DNA from 2 places in the Streptomyces cinereoruber genome. Region 2 is predicted to be linked to the other one. Evidence: riboswitches for the same ligand, from Rfam matches in the RefSeq annotation. Region 2 holds a riboswitch; the other holds the start of a gene.
What was found. Region 2 has a riboswitch for ZMP and ZTP ahead of CP977_RS32300 (bifunctional 5,10-methylenetetrahydrofolate dehydrogenase/5,10-methenyltetrahydrofolate cyclohydrolase). Riboswitches for the same ligand answer to the same signal wherever they lie in the genome.
Positions count from the first base shown of each region.

Region 1: another riboswitch for ZMP and ZTP. It lies ahead of CP977_RS21250 (serine hydroxymethyltransferase); the one in region 2 lies ahead of CP977_RS32300 (bifunctional 5,10-methylenetetrahydrofolate dehydrogenase/5,10-methenyltetrahydrofolate cyclohydrolase).

Region 1 is NZ_CP023693.1:4,684,938-4,693,973, forward strand. It holds gene CP977_RS21230 (hypothetical protein) at 1-257, shown strand, start outside; gene CP977_RS21235 (glutathionylspermidine synthase family protein) at 272-1,456, shown strand; gene CP977_RS21240 (polysaccharide deacetylase family protein) at 1,472-2,167, opposite strand; gene rocD (ornithine--oxo-acid transaminase) at 2,275-3,480, opposite strand; ZMP/ZTP riboswitch at 3,596-3,686, shown strand; gene CP977_RS21250 (serine hydroxymethyltransferase) at 3,761-5,047, shown strand; gene trpS (tryptophan--tRNA ligase) at 5,211-6,224, shown strand; gene CP977_RS21260 (2'-5' RNA ligase family protein) at 6,352-6,942, shown strand; gene dprE2 (decaprenylphospho-beta-D-erythro-pentofuranosid-2-ulose 2-reductase) at 6,959-7,714, opposite strand; gene dprE1 (FAD-binding oxidoreductase) at 7,732-9,036, opposite strand, start outside.
Region 2 is NZ_CP023693.1:7,184,927-7,193,962, forward strand. It holds gene CP977_RS32280 (glutathione S-transferase family protein) at 251-1,243, opposite strand; gene CP977_RS32285 (alpha/beta fold hydrolase) at 1,284-2,090, opposite strand; gene CP977_RS32290 (DUF1206 domain-containing protein) at 2,276-3,106, shown strand; gene CP977_RS32295 (terpene synthase family protein) at 3,171-4,109, opposite strand; ZMP/ZTP riboswitch at 4,380-4,487, shown strand; gene CP977_RS32300 (bifunctional 5,10-methylenetetrahydrofolate dehydrogenase/5,10-methenyltetrahydrofolate cyclohydrolase) at 4,517-5,371, shown strand; gene CP977_RS32305 (hypothetical protein) at 5,379-6,248, shown strand; gene CP977_RS32310 (SWIM zinc finger family protein) at 6,355-7,665, opposite strand; gene CP977_RS32315 (DEAD/DEAH box helicase) at 7,662-9,036, opposite strand, start outside.

The DNA of each region.
Region 1 (9,036 bases), 2.5 Mb from region 2:
CGACGATCACGGCGTGCGGTTCCGAACCGGACAAGCGGTGCGTGGACCCGCTGACCCGGGAGCAGCTGCCCCGTTACGAGTGCGACGGCAAAAGCAGCGGCAGCGGCACCAGCGGGAGCGGGACCACCGTCGCCACTCCCCGGGGCTCCTACTACTACGGCGGTTCCGTCAGCGACAACAAGGTGAGCGGCGGCAGCTTCAACAAGACCGCCGTCGACAGCGGCGGCTTCGGCTGCTCCCGCACCGGCGGCGGCTGAGGCGGGCCGGAGGCATGGAACGTCACACCACCGAGCCCCGCCCGGACTGGCAGCGGACGGTCGAGGAGCAGGGCGTCGTCTACCCGCTGACCCGCTACCCGGACGGCTCGCTGCGCCCGTACTGGGACGAGAGCGCGTACTACTCCTTCTCCCTGCCCGAGGTCGAGGCGCTGGAGGAGGTCGTCGAGGAGCTGCACGAGATGTCCCTCGCGGCCGCCGCGCACATCGTGGAGAAGGAACGTTTCGCGGAGCTCGGCGTCACCGACCCCCGGCTGGCCGGCCTGATCGCCGAGTCCTGGCGGCGACGCGACGAACTCCCCTCCGTGTACGGGCGGTTCGACCTCCACTACGACGGCACCGGGCCGGCCAGGATGCTGGAGTACAACGCCGACACGCCGACCTCCCTCGTGGAGGCCGCGAGCGCCCAGTGGTTCTGGATGGAGGAGCGGTTCCCCGGCGCCGACCAGTGGAACTCCCTCCACGAACGCCTCGTGGAGGCCTGGCGGAGCCAGGCCCACCTGCTGCCGCCCGGCCCCGTCCACTTCGCGCACTCGGAGGGCGACGAGCTCGGCGAGGACCTGATGACGGTCGCGTACCTGCGCGAGACCGCCCAGCAGGCCGGTCTGGAGACCGAGGCGCTCTCCGTCGAGCAGATCGGCTGGGACCGGCTCTCGGGCCGCTTCGTCGACGACCGGCTCCGCTTCCTCCGCAGCTGCTTCAAGCTCTACCCGTGGGAGTGGCTGACCACCGACCGCTTCGGCCCGCACGTCCTGGACACCCTCGACAACGGCGGCGGCACCGGCACCACCTGCTGGATCGAGCCCGCCTGGAAGATGCTGCTCTCCAACAAGGCGCTGCTCGCGATCCTGTGGGAGCTGTACCCGGGCCACCCCAACCTGCTGCCCGCCTACCTCGACGGGCCGCGCGAACTCGCCGCCACCACCGGCTGGGCCGCCAAACCGCTGCTCGGCCGCGAGGGCGAGGGCGTCACCCTGCACGAGGCCGGTACGGAGCCCTTCGTGCGGGACGGGGAGCCCTGCTGCTACCAGGGCCTCGCCCCGCTGCCCGACTTCGACGGCAACCGGGTGGTCCTCGGCGCGTGGGTCGTCCAGGACGAGGCGGCGGGCCTCGGCATCCGGGAGTCGGCGGGGCTCGTCACCGACGAGTACGCCCGCTTCCTGCCGCACGTGATCCTCTGACCGTCCCGCCGCGGGCTATTCGGGGACGTACTCCCTGAGCGGGGCGGGCCTCAGGCCCGCCTTCCCGGCCAGGTCCAGGGCCCGCTCCAGGTCCTGTTCCAGGGTCTCGTTGAAGTGCAGCAGGATGATGTCGCCGGCCTTGAGCTCCGGGGTCGGCGGGGCCCACTGGCCCCAGGTGGTGAGGTCGTGCGTCCAGGTCACCACGGCCTTCGCGCCGCAGGCGCGGGCGGCGGTCAGGGTGGTCGCGTCGTACGTGCCGTACGGCGGGCGCAGCAGCCGGGGCCCGTCGCCGAACCGGGCGAGGTGCTGGTCCCGGGCCCCGCAGAACTCCGCCTCCTGCCCGGCCGCGTCGAGCGTGGTCAGGTCCGGGTGGTTGACGGTGTGGTTCTCGACCCGGGAGGGGCCGTGGTCGAGCAGGGTGCGGAAGTACTCGGCGTCGTACGAGTACGCGCCGGGCAGCAGGAACAGCGAGGCGGGCACCCGCCGTTCGAGCAGCAGCTTCGCGGCGGCGGGGTCGTGGAACCAGCCGTCGTCGATGGTGATGAAGACGACCGGGTCGGTGGTCTCGACGTGTGAGACCACCGGGACGGGGGCGGGCCGGGCCGTCTCGGGGGCGGCCTGCGCGGGTCCCGTGACCGTGCCGACGAGCGCGAGCGGGACGAGGGCGGCGAGCGCGGCACGCACGGCGTGGCGCGAGCGGGGTCTCGGCATGGCCGCATCATTGGCCTAGACCAACTGTCGTGTCAATGGTCCGCGTTGGCCCGAACCGATGCCCCGCCCCCGCCGCCCCTTCCGGAACGGACCCGTCCCGAACCCCCTCAGCCCGCCAGCACCCCCCGCAACTGCTCGAGCCCCCAGTCCAGGTCCTCCTTCGAGATGACCAGCGGCGGGGCGATCCGGATCGTCGAGCCGTGGGTGTCCTTCACCAGGACGCCCCGGTCGAGCAGCCGCTCCGAGATCTCCCGGCCCGTGCCCTTCGACGGGGCGATGTCCACGCCCGCCCACAGCCCGCGCCCCCGCACCGCCTCCACCGCGCCGCCGCCCACCAGCAGCCCCAGCTCCGCGTGGAGGTGGTCGCCCAGCTCCGCCGCCCGCTCCTGGTACTCGCCCGTCCGCAGCATCGCGACCACCTCCAGGGCCACCGCGCACGCCAGCGGGTTCCCGCCGAAGGTCGAGCCGTGCTCGCCCGGCCGGAAGACCCCGAGCACGTCCCGGTCGGCCACCACCGCCGACACCGGCACCACCCCGCCGCCCAGCGCCTTCCCGAGCAGGTACACGTCCGGCACCACGCCCTCGTGGTCGCACGCGAACGTCCTCCCCGTACGCCCGAGGCCCGACTGGATCTCGTCCGCCACGAACAGCACGTTCCGCCGCCGGGTCAGCTCCCGCACCCCCGGCAGGTAGCCGGCCGGCGGCACCAGGACCCCCGCCTCGCCCTGGATCGGCTCCAGGAGCACCGCCACCGTGTTCTCCGTGACCGCCGCCTCCAGGGCCGTCAGGTCCCCGTACGGCACGATCTCGAACCCCGGCGTGTACGGCCCGAAGTGATCCCGCGCCTCGTGGTCCGTGGAGAAGCTCACGACCGTCGTCGTCCGGCCGTGGAAGTTGTTCGCCGCCACCACGATCTTCGCGTGCCCGTCCGGCACGCCCTTCACCTCGTACCCCCACTTCCGGGCCGTCTTGACGGCCGTCTCCACCGCCTCCGCCCCCGTGTTCATCGGCAGCACCGCCTCCTTGCCGCACAGCTCCGCGAGCCGCGCGCAGAAGTCGGCGAACCGGTCGTGGTGGAAGGCCCGCGAGGTCAGCGTCACCCGCTCCAGCTGGGCCTTCGCCGCGTCGATCAGACGCCGGTTGCCGTGCCCGAAGTTGAGCGCCGAGTACCCGGCGAGCAGATCGAGGTACCGGCGCCCCTCGACGTCGGTCATCCAGGCGCCGTCCGCCGAGGCGACGACGACCGGAAGGGGGTGGTAGTTGTGGGCGCTGTGCGCCTCCGCGGAGGCGATGGCGTCTTCTGTCCTCGACACGGGATCTCCGTTCGTCCTGCGGCCCGGGGTGGATGTGCCCCCTTTCCCTATCGTCGCTCGCGCACCGGACGGGGAAACCTCCGACACGGCACGCCCGCCGGGCCGCTACTCTGACGGCACGCACGGCGACTGGCGTACGGGGAAGCGACCCCGGGGGAGCCGTGCGCGGCAGACCGCACGAGGCGCCGCCCGCCTGGGCGTCCCGGGACCGACGTCCCGCGCGGCGCCGCGACCTCCTCGCCGTGCCCCGGGACACCGACCACGCCCGGAGGACACCACCGTGACCACCACCGCAGCCACGGACATCGCAGCCACCCACCCCGCCCTCTCCGCCGCCGACCCCGAACTCGCCGCCCTCGTCGGCGCCGAGGAACGGCTCCAGGCCGACACCCTGCGCCTCATCCCCAGCGAGAACTACGTCTCCGCCGCCGTCCTCGAAGCCTCCGGCACCGTCCTCCAGAACAAGTACAGCGAGGGCTACCCCGGCCGCCGCTACTACGAGGGCCAGCAGAACGTCGACCGGGTCGAGGCCCTCGCCGTCGCGCGCGCCAAGGCCCTCTTCGGCGCCGACCACGCCAACGTCCAGCCGTACTCCGGCTCCCCTGCCAACCTCGCCGTCTACCTCGCCTTCGCCGAGCCCGGCGACGCCGTCATGGGCATGGCCCTGCCCATGGGCGGCCACCTCACCCACGGCTGGGGCGTCTCCGCCACCGGCTCGTGGTTCCGGGGCGTCCAGTACGGCGTGCGCCGGGACACCGGGCTCGTCGACCTCGACGAGGTCCGCGACCTGGCCCTGAAGGAGCGCCCGAAGGTGATCTTCTGCGGCGGCACCGCCCTGCCCCGCACCGTCGACTTCGCCGCCTTCGGGGAGATCGCCCGCGAGGCCGGCGCCGTCCTCGTCGCCGACGTCGCCCACGTCGCGGGCCTGATCGCGGGCGGCGCCCACCCGTCCCCGGCCGGGCACGTGGACGTGATCTCCACGACCACCCACAAGACCCTGCGCGGCCCGCGCGGCGCCATGCTCCTGTCCCGCGAGGAGCACGCCAGGGCCCTCGACCGGGCCGTCTTCCCCGGCCTCCAGGGCGGCCCGCACAACCAGACCACCGCCGCCATCGCCGTCGCCCTGCGCGAGGCCGCCCAGCCCTCCTTCCGCACCTACGCCCACGCCGTCGTCGCCAACGCGAAGGCCCTAGCCGAGGCCCTCCTCGCCCGCGGCTTCGACCTGGTCTCCGGCGGCACCGACAACCACCTGATCCTGATGGACCTCACCTCCCGGCAGGTCCCCGGCAAGACCGCCGCCAAGGCCCTCGACCGGGCCGGGATCGTCGTCAACCACAACACCGTCCCCTACGACCCCCGGAAGCCCTTCGACCCCTCCGGCATCCGCATCGGCACCCCCGCCCTCACCTCCCGCGGCCTCGGCACCGCGCACATGCCGCGGGTCGCGGACTGGATCGACCGGGGCGTCACGGCCGCCGGCCGGGGCGACGAGGACGCCCTCGCCGCGATCCGCGCCGAGGTCGCCGACCTGATGGCCGCCTTCCCGGCCCCGGGCCTGCCCGTCTGACCCGACCGTCACCGAACGGGGGCGCGGACCGGCGCGCGCACTGTGTTCCTGGTCTCATCCACCACGGGCCACGGCCGCCGCGACCGGAACCGCGCCCCCGCGCGCGTACCACTGACGGACCGGTCGGGCGGGGACCGGTCCCGCACCTGAGAGAATGATGTGCATGGCCTTCGACAGTCCCCGTGTGCTCTCCGGAATCCAGCCCACCGCCGGCTCGTTCCACCTCGGCAACTACCTCGGCGCCGTCCGCCAGTGGGTCGCCCTCCAGGAGAGCCACGACGCCTTCTACATGGTCGTGGACCTGCACGCGATCACGGTCCCGCAGGACCCGGCCGAGCTGCGCGCCAACACCCGGCTCGCCGCCGCCCAGCTGCTCGCCGCCGGCCTCGACCCGGACCGCTGCACCCTCTTCGTCCAGAGCCACGTCCCCGAGCACACCCAGCTCGGCTGGGTCATGAACTGCCTCACCGGCTTCGGCGAGGCCTCCCGCATGACCCAGTTCAAGGACAAGTCCGCCAAGCAGGGTGCCGACCGCGCCACCGTCGGCCTCTTCACGTACCCGATCCTCCAGGTCGCCGACATCCTGCTCTACCAGGCGAACGAGGTCCCGGTCGGCGAGGACCAGCGCCAGCACATCGAGCTGACCCGCGACCTCGCGGAGCGGTTCAACGGGCGCTTCGGCGACACCTTCACCATCCCCTCGCCGTACATCCTGAAGGAGACGGCGAAGATCTACGACCTCCAGGACCCCTCGGTCAAGATGAGCAAGTCGGCGTCCACGCCGAAGGGCCTCATCAACCTCCTGGACGACCCGAAGGTCACCGCGAAGAAGGTCAAGAGCGCCGTCACCGACACCGACACGGTGATCCGCTTCGACCCGGAGAACAAGGCCGGCGTCTCCAACCTCCTCAGCATCCTGTCCACCCTCACCGGGAAGAGCGTCCCGGAGCTGGAGGAGGACTACGAGGGCAAGATGTACGGCGCGCTCAAGACGGACCTCGCCGAGGTGATGGTGGACTTCGTCACGCCGTTCCGGACCCGCACCCAGGAATACCTGGACGACCCGGAGACGCTGGACTCGGTCCTGGCCAAGGGCGCGGAGAAGGCCCGCGCGGTCGCCGCCGAGACCCTGGCGCAGACGTACGAGCGGATGGGCTTCCTGCCCGCCAAGCACTGAGCCATAGGACCCTGGCCACGAGGGTGGTGCAGGCCGCACACTGGCGGCTGCACCACCCGCGTGCCACCCGCGCACGCGACGCACCGACACGCACCGGCACGCACCGAGAACGACGGAGGAGAACGACGTGGGGACCGTAACGCTCGGCGTTTCGATCGCGGTCCCGGAGCCCTACGGCAGCCTGCTCCAGGAGCGGCGCGCCGGCTTCGGGGACCAGGCCGCGCACGGCATCCCCACCCACGTCACCCTCGTCCCGCCGACCGAGGTCCCCCGCGAGCGGCTGCCGGAGATCGAGGCCCACCTCGCGCACGTGGCCACCGGCTACCAGCCCTTCCCCGTGCGCCTCAAGGGCACCGGCACCTTCCGGCCGCTCTCCCCGGTGGTCTACGTGAAGCTGGCGGAGGGCGTCGCCCCCTGCGACCGGCTCCAGCAGCGGATCAGGGACGAGGCCGGGCCGCTCGTGCGCGAGCTCCAGTTCCCGTACCACCCGCACGTCACCGTGGCGCACGGCATCTCCGAGGAGGGGATGGACCGGGCGTACGAGGAGCTCGCCGGCTACGAGGCGGCCTGGACCTGCCGCTCCTTCGCGCTGTACGAGCAGGGCGCGGACCAGGTGTGGCGCAAGCTGTACGACTACGAGTTCGGCAGCGGCCATCCGACCCCCGCCGTCCCGGCCCAGGGCGGCAGCCCCGTCGACACGCCGACGCCGAGCGCCTGAGCCCGGGGCGGGCGTCTCACACCGGCAGCCGCCGGTACAGCGGCCTCGGCACGTGCCGCACCGCCGCCGTCACCATCCGCAGCGCCCCCGGCACCCACACCGTCTCCGAGCGGCGCCGCAGCCCCCGCTCGATCGCGCCCGCGACCTCCTCCGGAGTGGTCGCGAACGGCTCCTCCGGACGCCCCTCCGTCGCCCGCGAGCGCACGAACCCGGGCCGCACCACCATCACGTGCACCCTGGTGCCGTACAGCGCGTCCCCGAGCCCCTGGGCGAAGACGTCCAGGCCCGCCTTCGAGGAGCCGTAGATGAAGTCGGCGCGGCGGGCCCGCTCGGCCGCCACCGAGGAGAGCACCACCAGCGAGCCGTGCCCCTGCGCCTGGAGCGCGCCCGCGCACACCAGGCCCGCCGAGACGGCGCCGGTGTAGTTCGTCCCGGCGACCCGGGCGGCGGCGACCGGGTCGGACTCGTCGCGCGCCTGGTCGCCGAGGACCCCGAAGGCGAGCAGCACCACGTCCACGTCGCCCGCCGCGAAGACCGCCCCGAGCCGCTCCTCGTGCGACCCGGGGTCGAGCGCGTCGAAGGCGACCGTCCGCACCTCGGCCCCCAGCGTCCGCAGCGAGGCGGCGGAGGCGTCGAGGGCGGGGGAGGGGCGGCCGGCCAGGTGGACCATACGGGTGCGCCGGGCGATCGTCCGGCGGGCCGTGGCGAGCCCGATCGCGGAGGTGCCGCCGAGGACGAGCAGGGACTGCGGTGCGCCGAAGGCGTCTTTCATGGCGACTCCTGGAAGGCTCAGAGACCGAGACGGCGGGAGAGGTCCGAGACGAGCACGGACCCGGGATCGAGCGCGGCCCGCAGCGCCCGGAACTCGTCCAGCCGCGGGTACATCGCGGCCAGGACCTCCGGCCGCACCCGCGCGTCCCCGGCCAGGTGCACCCGGCCGCCCGCCTCCGCGACCTCCTCGTCGAGCGCGTCGAGGAAGGCCCCGAGCCCGGGGAGCCCGGTCGGCAGGCCGAGGGACAGGGACCAGCCGGGCAGCGCGAAGGAGAGCGGCCCGGGACCGCCCGGACCGAACCGCTGGAGGACGGCGGGCAGCACGGGCCAGCGCCGCCCCGCGATCCGCCGCACGATCCCCCGCAGCACCTCCTCCCGCCCGCACGGCAGGACGAAGCGGTACGGGACGGAGCCCCCGGGCCCGTACAGCCGGTTCCAGTGCGGGACGGCGTCGAGCGGGTGGAAGAAGCCGGACAGCGGCCGGAGCCGGCCGGTGGCGGCGCGGGGCGACGCCCGGTACCAGAGCGCGTTGAAGAGCCCGGCCGGGGTGCCGCCGAGCAGCCCGCCGGGGACGTACGGCGGCGCGGCGGGCAGCCGGGCGGGCCGGAAGGCGAGCGGCGCCCGGCGGGCCGGGTGGCGGCGGGGCAGCGCGTCGTACGGGGCGGGGTCGCCGCGCGTGAGGACGGCGCGGCCGGTGGCGGCGCCCCGGGCGAGCAGGTCGACCCGGGCGGTGGAGTACGCGTACCGGTGGTCGCCCCCGGCGAGCCGGGCGAGGAGGTCGTCCAGGTCGCGGGCCCGCTCGGTGTCCACGCGCACCAGGGAGGTCTCGACGGCCGGCAGCCGCAGGACGGCGGAGAGGATCACGCCGGTCAGGCCCATGCCGCCGGTGGTGGCGTCGAAGAGCGGGGTGCCGGGCCGGACGGTCCTGATCTCCCCGTCGGGGGTGAGGAGTTCGAGCGAGACCACGTGCCGGCCGAAGGAGCCGGCGACGTGCTGGTTCCCGCCGTGGACGTCGGCGGCGACCGCGCCGCCGACCGTCACGTACCGGGTGGCGGGCACGACCGGGACGAACCGGCCGAGCGGCAGCAGCACCTCCATCAGCCGGTGCAGGCTGACGCCCGCCTCGCAGTCCACGAGCCCGGCGCGCGCGTCGACGGCGCGGATCCGGTCGAGGCCGGTCATGTCGAGGACGGTGCCGCCGGCGTTCTGGGCGGCGTCGCCGTGGGCGCGCCCGAGACCGCGGGCGATCGCGCCCCGGGGGCCGGGGGCGCGCAGGGCGGCGGCCGCCTCGGCGGGACCGCGGGGCCGGTACACGCGCGCGAG
Region 2 (9,036 bases):
CCCGTTCCGCCCGCGCCGCCCCAGCCGGAGCCGGACCCACCGGCCCCGACACCGCCCCCGGAGCCCTTCCCGCAGCCCGGCCCGCTGCCCCCGCCGGGCCCCGGCCCGGAACCGGTGACCTGAGCGTCCCGCACACGCGTCGGCCCCCGCCCGTGAGAGAGGGCGGGGGCCGACGCGTGTGCGGGACGGACCCGGCGCACGTACAGGACAGAAGCGACGCGTGTACGGGGCGCGCCGGCGCGCGTCCGGCTCAGCCGGTGCCGAGCGGCGGGACCCGCTCGGACGGCGGAGGCGGCCCGGGCGGCGTCCCGTCGCCGAACGGACGCCCGCCCAGCTCCTCCCGCCCGTGCGCCGAGAGCCAGTTCCGGGGGTCCGGGCCCAGGGGGACGATCCCCGTCGGATTGATGTCGCGGTGGACGACGTAGTAGTGCCTCTTGATCTGTTCGAAGTCGATCGTGTCGCCGAAACCGGGCGTCTGGAACAGGTCCCGCGCGTACCCCCACAGCGCCGGAAGCTCGGTCAGCTTCCGCCGGTTGCACTTGAAGTGGCCGTGGTAGACGGCGTCGAACCGCACGAGGGTCGTGAAGAGGCGGACGTCGGCCTCCGTGATCGTGTCCCCGACCAGATAGCGCCGGTTCCCAAGCCGCTCCTCCAGCCACTCCAGCCGGTCCCACAGCCTCCGGTACGCCTTGTCGTACGCCTCCTGGCTGCTCGCGAAACCGCACTTGTACACACCGTTGTTGACGTCCCGGTACACCTTCTCGGCCACGTCGTCGATCTCGTCCCGCCACTTCTCCGGGTAGAGCTCCGGCGCGCCCTCCCGCTGATGGGCCGTCCACTGACTGCCCAGGTCGAGCGTGATCCGCGCGAAGTCGTTGGTCACCACCGCCCCGGTGGGGACGTCGACGATCGCGGGCACGGTGATCCCGCGCGCGTAGCCGGGGTCCCGCCGGAAGAACGCCTCCTGGAGCCGTTCGATGCCGAGGACCGGGTCCCTGCCGTCCGGGTCCAGGTGGAAGGACCAGCTGCGCTCGTCGTGCACGGGCCCCGCGATGCCCATCGACAGGACGTCCTCCAGGCCCACGAGGCGCCGGACGATCGCGGCCCGGTTCGCCCACGGGCACGCGCGGGCGATGACCAGCCGGTACCGTCCGGGCTCCACGGGAAACCCGTCCCGGCCGTCGGCCGTGATCCGTGTCGTCAGGTAGTTCCGGTCGCGCTCGTACTCACCGTCGCCAGCCATGACCACGAGCGTAACCCGCCCCGTACGACTCCGCCCGCGATCAGCCGCCGCCGCCCGGGGCCCCGGACGCCGCGCGCAGCACCGGCATCATCGTCTCGACCTCGGCGTCCCCCGCCAGGTGGTCGAGGACCATCCGGTTGATCCGCTCCGGCTGTTCCAGCGGCACCAGGTGGGAGGCGCCGGGCACCACGGCCAGCCGCGCCCCCGGGATCGCCCGGTAGAGGGCGGCGGTGTGTTCCAGCGTCATCAGATCGTCGTCGCCGGCCACGACCAGGGTGGGAGCCCGTACGCACCCCAGGTCCTCGGGGGAGAGCGTCGGCTGGGTCCGCCACATGTCGACCACCTTGGCCGCCACCACCGGCCAGTGGTCCGCCCCGTCCGGCGCGACGGCCGCGTACATCTCGCGGAAGAACTCCATGTCCGGGCTGTCGGGCGTCATCGCGTCCAGCATCGCCGGATCGGTGAAGCACTCGGGACCGGGACGGAAGTTCGCCCCGATCACCACCACCCTGCGGACCAGGTCGGGCCGGGCGGCGGCGACGAGCAGCGCGACGACACCGCCGTCGCTCCACCCGACCAGATGCGCCGGGCCCCCGACCACCCGTTCCAGGAACGCCGCCGTGTCGTCCGCCATGTCCCGGTACGACAGCGGTCCGGCCACATCGGGGGTGTGCCCGTGCGCGCGCCGCTCGGGCAGGAAGAGGCGGTACGCGCCGGCGAGGTCGGGACGCTGGGCGCCCCACGTCTCGTTGGTGCAGAAGCCGCCGTGCAGCAGGACCAGCGGGTCGCCGTCGCCCTCGGTCTCGTACCAGGTCCTGACCCCAGGAAGGTCAGCGTATGCGCCCATCGTCCCAGACCCTCTCCAGGTTCGCCCCCTGCCCCCGCCCAGTCTCCGCCGGGCTCCGGAGGGCCGCAAACGGTGATCCGCGCCGGCCGCGCGATGCCCACCGGCCGGCGTTCGAACGCACCGCGGGGGTTCGAACGGAGAAGACGGGGCACCCGGTCATTCCGATCCGAGAGGGGTGAAGGGGCATGAGCACAGGGGGGTCGACCACGGCCGTCGCGAGAAGAGCGGCCCGTGGGGACGTGGTACGAGCGGGCGCCCGGGCGGGCTTCGTCGCGCGCGGAGTCCTGTACCTGCTCATCGGGGTGCTGGCCGTCCGCATCGGGCTGACCGGCACGGGCGAGCAGGCCGACAAGGGCGGTGCCCTCGCGCAGGTCGCCGGGACGCCGTTCGGAGCGGTGATCCTCTGGGCCCTGGGCATCGGGCTCGTCGGGATGGCGCTGTGGCGCCTCTCGGAGGCCCTGTTCGGAGGCGCGGGGCCGAAGGGCGACAAGCCGGCCAAGCGGGCCGTGTCCGCCGCCCGGTTCGTCTTCTACGCCGTCTCGTCCTTCTTCGTCCTGTCCTTCGCGGCGGGGAACCGGGACAGCGGCGCCGGCGCGACCGACCGGCAGAGCCACGACATCACCGGCCGTCTCCTCGACCTGCCGGCGGGGCAGTGGCTGGTCGGCGCGGCGGCCGTGGGCTTCCTGGGCGCGGGCCTGTGGATGGGCGGCCGGGCCGTGATGCGGAAGTACCGCAAGCGCCTGACGTGGGCCACGATGTCCGCGCACCAGCGGCGCTTCATGGACGTGACCGGCATCGCCGGGGGCGTCGGACGCGGACTCGTCTTCGCGGCCATCGGCTTCTTCGGTCTGAAGGCGGCGATCGAGTTCGACCCGGACGAGGCCAAGGGCATGGACGACGCGATCCGCTCGTTCGCGCAGACCCCCGCCGGCCCGTGGCTGCTGGTCGCCGTGGCCGCCGGACTCGTCCTCTTCGGGGTCTTCTCCTTCGGCCAGGCGAAGTGGCGCGACGTCTGATCCGCCGGCCGCGAACCGGACGCCCCGCACGCGCACGCGTGCGGGGCGTTTCCACGGCCGCGGCTCACTTGCCGTAGCGGCCGGTGTCCACCTCCCAGCGGTGGTAGCCGGCGATCCAGGCGGCGAGCCCGTCGACGTACCGGCGGGCGGCCTCGTGCCCGGCCGGGGAGAGGCCGAGGAGGTCGCAGATTTCGGGGACCTCGGCGGAAAGGCCCACGAAGCGGTCGACCATCGCCTGGGCCTCGCGCATCACCCGGGCGGCCGCCTCCTCGGGGGAGCCCCCGGTCTCCTCGCGGACGATCATCACCATGTTGGCGACGTCGCCCCGCGCGAGCTCCTGCGCGTACGAGTGCACGTCATTGGTGAACGACGGTATGTCGGCCGCCAGTTGGCGCATCAGGCGGAGGGTCGGATGGTGCAGCACCTCCTGCGGCACCTCGAACCGGTTCAGCCGCTCGACCATGTCGAAGAGCGTCTCCATGGCGGCCGTGCCCCGGCGGAGCGCCAGATAGCCCTCCCGGTCCGGGAGCCGACCGGAGAGCCGGCCGGCGGCCTCGGCCGGGTGGCAGGCGAAGTACCACTCCCAGTTGTAGGCGCTCCTGGCCCGCCACCGGGCGGACATGCCGTGCGCGCTGCGCTCCCAGAGGTCGGCGAAGGCCCGCTCCACGGGGGTGCGGGCGCCGGGCGCGGGGCCGTCCCCGTGCAGGAGGGCCGTCAACCGGGCGCAGACCTCCGCCACCCGCGCGGGGGCCCGGCCGAGACCGCTGTCGAACCCGTCGTCGAAGAGGAAGTAGAAGCCGAGCAGGTCCGCGGCGAGGGCCAGGTCGCCGGTGGCGCAGTCGGGACTGGTCAACGCGGCGAGCCGCGGTACGTCCCACCGGTCGTAGACCGCCCGGTCGACGGCCCCGGCGAGCCCCTCGTGGCGCCGCAGCCACTCCCGGTGGAGCAGGGCGGCGGCCTCCCGGTCCGGATGACTGTGCGGCGGGAAGGGAAGGTCGAGCACTGCGGCATGGAACACGGGCACCCCCAGAGCATCGGGCCCGGGTGCCCCCAACGCCCCCCGGCGCGATCGAAGATTACTTGAACTGATCACTAACTACCAGGAATAACAAGGGGATCGAATCCGGACCCCCCTGGCCGCGGACCGGTCGGCGGCCGTGGCGACGACCGACCGGGGTGGTCGGCGACGATCCGTTCCGCGCGGCCGGCCGCCGCCCCCGGAGCCCGGCCCGGACCTGTCCGAGACCCGCCCCCGGCCCCTCACGTAGAGTGGGGTCCGGGCCGTGACTGGCGCTTGAGGTGGATCACCACCGGGGAGCGGCCCGGCGGAGCGCGCCCACCGGCGCGATCGTGCCGAATGCCGTGCGCCTGGGCGAACCATTCGGTCAGAGACGACGCCCGGGAGTTGCCATGTCCACCAGCACCGCCGCCCTCATGGACGGTACGGCCCTCGCCCGCCGCACGGTCGAGGAGACCGCCGCCCGCGCCGCCGAGGTCACCCGCCGCACCGGCGTCACCCCCTGTCTCGCGACCGTCCTGGTCGGCGAGGACCCGGCCTCCGTGACGTACGTGAAGATGAAGCGGAACCGCTGCGCGCAGGCCGGGATCCGCTCCCAGCACGTCGAGCTGCCCGCCACCACGACGACCGAGGAACTGGTCGCCGCGATCACCGCCCTCTCCCTGGACCCCGAGGTCCACGGCATCCTCCTCCAGCACCCCGTCGGCCCCCACATCGACGAGCGCGCCGCCTTCGAGGCCATCGCCCCGGAGAAGGACGTCGACGGCGTCACCATGGCCTCCTTCGCCGCCATGGGCTTCGGCCTCCCCGGCTTCGTCTCCTGCACGCCCGGCGGCATCATGCGCCTCCTCGACGCGTACGACGTCGAACTGAGCGGCAAGCGGGCCGTCGTGGTCGGTCGCAGCGCCATCCTCGGCAAGCCGGCCGGTCTGCTCCTCCTCGGCCGCGACGCCACCGTCACCTACTGCCACTCCCGCACCCGGGACCTCTCCTCGGTCGTCCGCGAGGCCGACGTCCTCGTCGCCGCCGTCGGCAGGCCGAACTTCATCAAGGGCGAGGACATCAAGCCCGGTGCCGTCGTCGTCGACGCCGGCTACAACCCGGGCAACGTCGGTGACGTCGACTTCGCGTCGGCCGCCGAGCGCGCCTCCCTCATCACCCCGGTCCCCGGTGGTGTCGGCCCCATGACCATCGCCGTGCTCCTCGCCCAGACGGTCGAGGGCGCCGAGCGCCAGCTGGGCCTGTAGGACGACCGTGACGGAGAGGCGGCAGGGCGCGCGTACGACGGTCCGCACCGTGCTGTCCGGACGGCGCCCGGCCGACGGGGAGAGCCCGCGGCGCGATCGCCGCCCGGCGCCGCGCCGCGCCGGCCGGTTCGGCACGCCGCTCGTCCCGCTGCTCACGGCCGCCCTGGTGGCGACCGCCTTCCTGTCCGTCCGGGACGACGGCGGCAACGACGGGACCCCGACGGACGCGCCGCTCTCCGCCGTCACCGAGGCCGTCGGCCCCGACGCCGCCCCTCCCACGACCGGTGACCCGGCGCCCGGCGCGTCCGGCACGGCCGGAGCCGCCGACATGCCCGCGCCCGGTACGACGGGGGACGGCGCGCCGACCACCGCGGGCACGCGGGGCGGCACGCCGACGCGTACGGAGCCCGGGGAGCGGGCCCCGCGCACGAGCACGTCCCCGACGCCGCCCAGGACCGGGAACACCGCCTCCACCGGAACCGCCCCGGCCCCCTCCGGGAGTCCGAAGGGCGAACGGCGCACCGAGCGGCCCGTCTCCTTCGAGGCGCTGCGCGTGGGCGACTGCTTCGACATCGACCGCGACGCGCCGGGCACCGCCGTCCGCCGCCCCTGCGACACGCCGCACTCCGCCGAACTCGTCGCCCGGCCCCGGCTGACCGGCCGCTACGCCACGGACCGGGCGGTGAAGGAGGCGGCCGCGGAGCTCTGCCGCGAACCGCTGCGCCGCAAGGCGGCCCGGCAGCCGCTCGGCACGCGCTGGACGACCTTCGTCCAGTACCCGTACCGGACGAGCCACCTCCTCGGCTCGGACACCGTCGCCTGCAGCCTGGCCGCCCCCTCCGCCGTCGGAGGGAGGATCAGCCACCGGCTCAGGTGACGTGCCACCGGCTCAGGCGGCACCTCACCGGTGCGGGTGGTACTCCGCCGGTACGGTGACGTCCCTTCGGTCCGGGCGGCGCCCCGGCCTCGTGCGGCCTCCCGGCTCAGGCGGCGCCCGCCGCGAAGGCCGTGGCCAGGGCCGTCGCCGGGTCCCGGTCCGACGGGCCCGCCGGAGCCCAGCGGCCGGCGGACTTGAGGTACGGCCACCAGCGACCGTCCTCGTCGAGCCGCAGCTGCGCCTCCGTGCCCACGGCCGTCCACCGCGCGCCGCCCGCCCGCCGCAGCGCCGGCCGCTCGTCGTCCTCCCAGGCCTCCGCCAGCCGCGCCCCGGCGCGGGCCAGCGCCTCGGCGTCCGGCGTCCACTCCTCCTCCAGTACGGCGAGGGCGGCGGCGCCCCCGAACCGCCACGCGCGCGTGGCGAGGTCCAGGTCCGCCCGCGACCGGCCCGAACCGGCGGCGAGCCGCGCCGCGATCCACGGAACGGGAGCACCCGCGGCGAGCCGCACCGCGTCCTGAGCTTCCGTCAGCCCGGCCTCCGCGCACCCCGGTACGTCCCCGTCCGCCCCCAGCGCCTCGACGAGCAGCCGGTGCGCGCGGCCCGCCGCGTCCGCCGCGAGGAATTCGAGGGCCGCAGGCTCCACCCCCGGCTCCGGCTCGGTGTCCGTGTCCAGGGACGGAACCCGGCCCGGCGCCTCCGGGGCGACCGGAGGCGCGGGCAGCGGCGGCAGCAGGAACGCCGACGCGTACGCCTCCTCGGCCGACACGCCCGGCATCCCCCCGGCGTCCTCGGAAGAACCGCCACCGTCCCCGTCGTGGGCCGCGGGGGCGGCGGCGCGCGAGGCACTGCGCGCCTGGAGCTGGTCGAGCAGGGCGCGCTCGCCGCGCCCGCGCATCAGGAGCAGGACGAAGGGGTCCTCGTCCAGGAGGCGCGCCACCTGGTAGCAGAGCGCCGCCGTGTGCGGGCAGTGGTCCCAGGCCTCGCAGCCGCACTCCGGATCGAGGTCGCCGACACCCGGCAGCAGGTCGATCCCGGCCACCGCCGCGTCCTCCACCAGGTGCGGCGGCATCTCGCGGTCGAGGAGCGCCGCGATGTGGCCCGCGCTGTCCACCGCGAGGTCGAGCAGCCGCTCCCACTCCTCCTCGGAGAACTCCCGCACCAGCACGTCGCTCCGGTGCGCCGTGCCGTCCCGGTCCTTGACCACCGCGGTGATCCGGCCGGGCCGCACCGACACGGCGCCCACCGCCCCCGCGCGCGCGTGGCGGCGCCCGGCCTTGAGCTGCTCGTTGTCGAGCGCCGTGTCCTCCAGGGCCTTGAGCCAGGTCAGGCCCCACCAGGTCCGGGTGAACGCCCCTCCCCGGGCCGGCGGCAGCGCTGCGAACGTCCGCTCGTCGTTCCCGTGCCCGTACTCGCTCATCGTCCGTCCCCTCGCAGTCGCACCAGCTCGGCCAGTTCGGCGTCGGTCAGTTCGGTCAGCTCCGGCGGCATGTCCCCGCCGGTGCCGAGGACGGAGTCCGCCAGCTCCCGCTTGCGGTCGAGCATCGCGGCGATCCGGTCCTCGATCGTGCCCTCGGCGATCAGCCGGTGGACCTGCACCGGCCGGTCCTGCCCGATCCGGTACGCGCGGTCGGTGGCCTGGGCCTCCACCGCCGGGTTCCACCAGCGGTCGTAGTGCACGACGTGCTCCGCGCGGGTGAGGTTGAGCCCCGTGCCGGCGGCCTTCAGGGACAGCAGGAAGACCGGGACCTCGCCGTCCTGGAAGCGGGCGACCATCGCCTCCCGCTCCGCGACCGGCGTGCCCCCGTGCAGGAACTGCGTCCGCACGCCCCGCGCCGCGAGGTGCGCCTCCAGGAGCCGGGCCATCCCCACGTACTGGGTGAAGACCAGGGTGGCGGCGCCCTCGGCGAGGATCGTGTCGAGGAGTTCGTCGAGCAGTTCCAGCTTGCCCGACCGTCCCTCGATCCTCGGGCCCTCCTCCTTGAGGTACTGGGCGGGGTGGTTGCAGATCTGCTTGAGGCCCGTCAGGAGCTTCACGACGAGACCGCGGCGCGCCATGCCGTCGGCAGCGGAGATCGCCGCCAGCGTCTCCCGCACCACCGCCTCGTACAGACCGGTCTGTTCGGGCGTCAGCGACACGGTCCGGTCGGTCTCCGTCTTCGGCGGCAGCTCGGGCGCGATGCCGGGGTCCGACTTGCGGCGGCGCAGCAGGAACGGCCGGACGAGCGCGGCGAGGCGCGCGGCGGCGGCCGGGTCCCCGCCTCCCTCGACGGCGGCGGCGAAGCGGGCGCGGAAGGCGCCCAGGGTGCCGAGGAGCCCCGGCGTGGTCCAGTCGAGGATCGCCCACAGCTCGGAGAGGTTGTTCTCCACCGGGGTGCCGGACAGCGCCACGCGTGCGCGTGCGCCGATGGTCCGCAGTCGGCGGGCCGTCGCCGAGTACGGGTTCTTGACGTGCTGGGCCTCGTCCGCGACGACGAGTCCCCAGTCCCGCCCGGCGAGCCGTTCGGCGTCGAGGCGCATCGTGCCGTACGTGGTGAGGACGAAGCCGCCGTCGGGGAGCCCTTCCAGGTCGCGGGTGGTGCCGTGGAAGCGGCGCACCGGCGTGCCGGGCGCGAACTTCTCGATCTCCCGCTGCCAGTTGCCCATGAGCGAGGTCGGGCAGACGACGAGGGTGGGTCCCGCCGACGCCGGGTCGGTCTGCCGGTGCAGGTGCAGGGCGATGACCGTGATGGTCTTGCCGAGGCCCATGTCGTCGGCGAGGCAGCCGCCGAGGCCGAGCGAGGTCATCCGG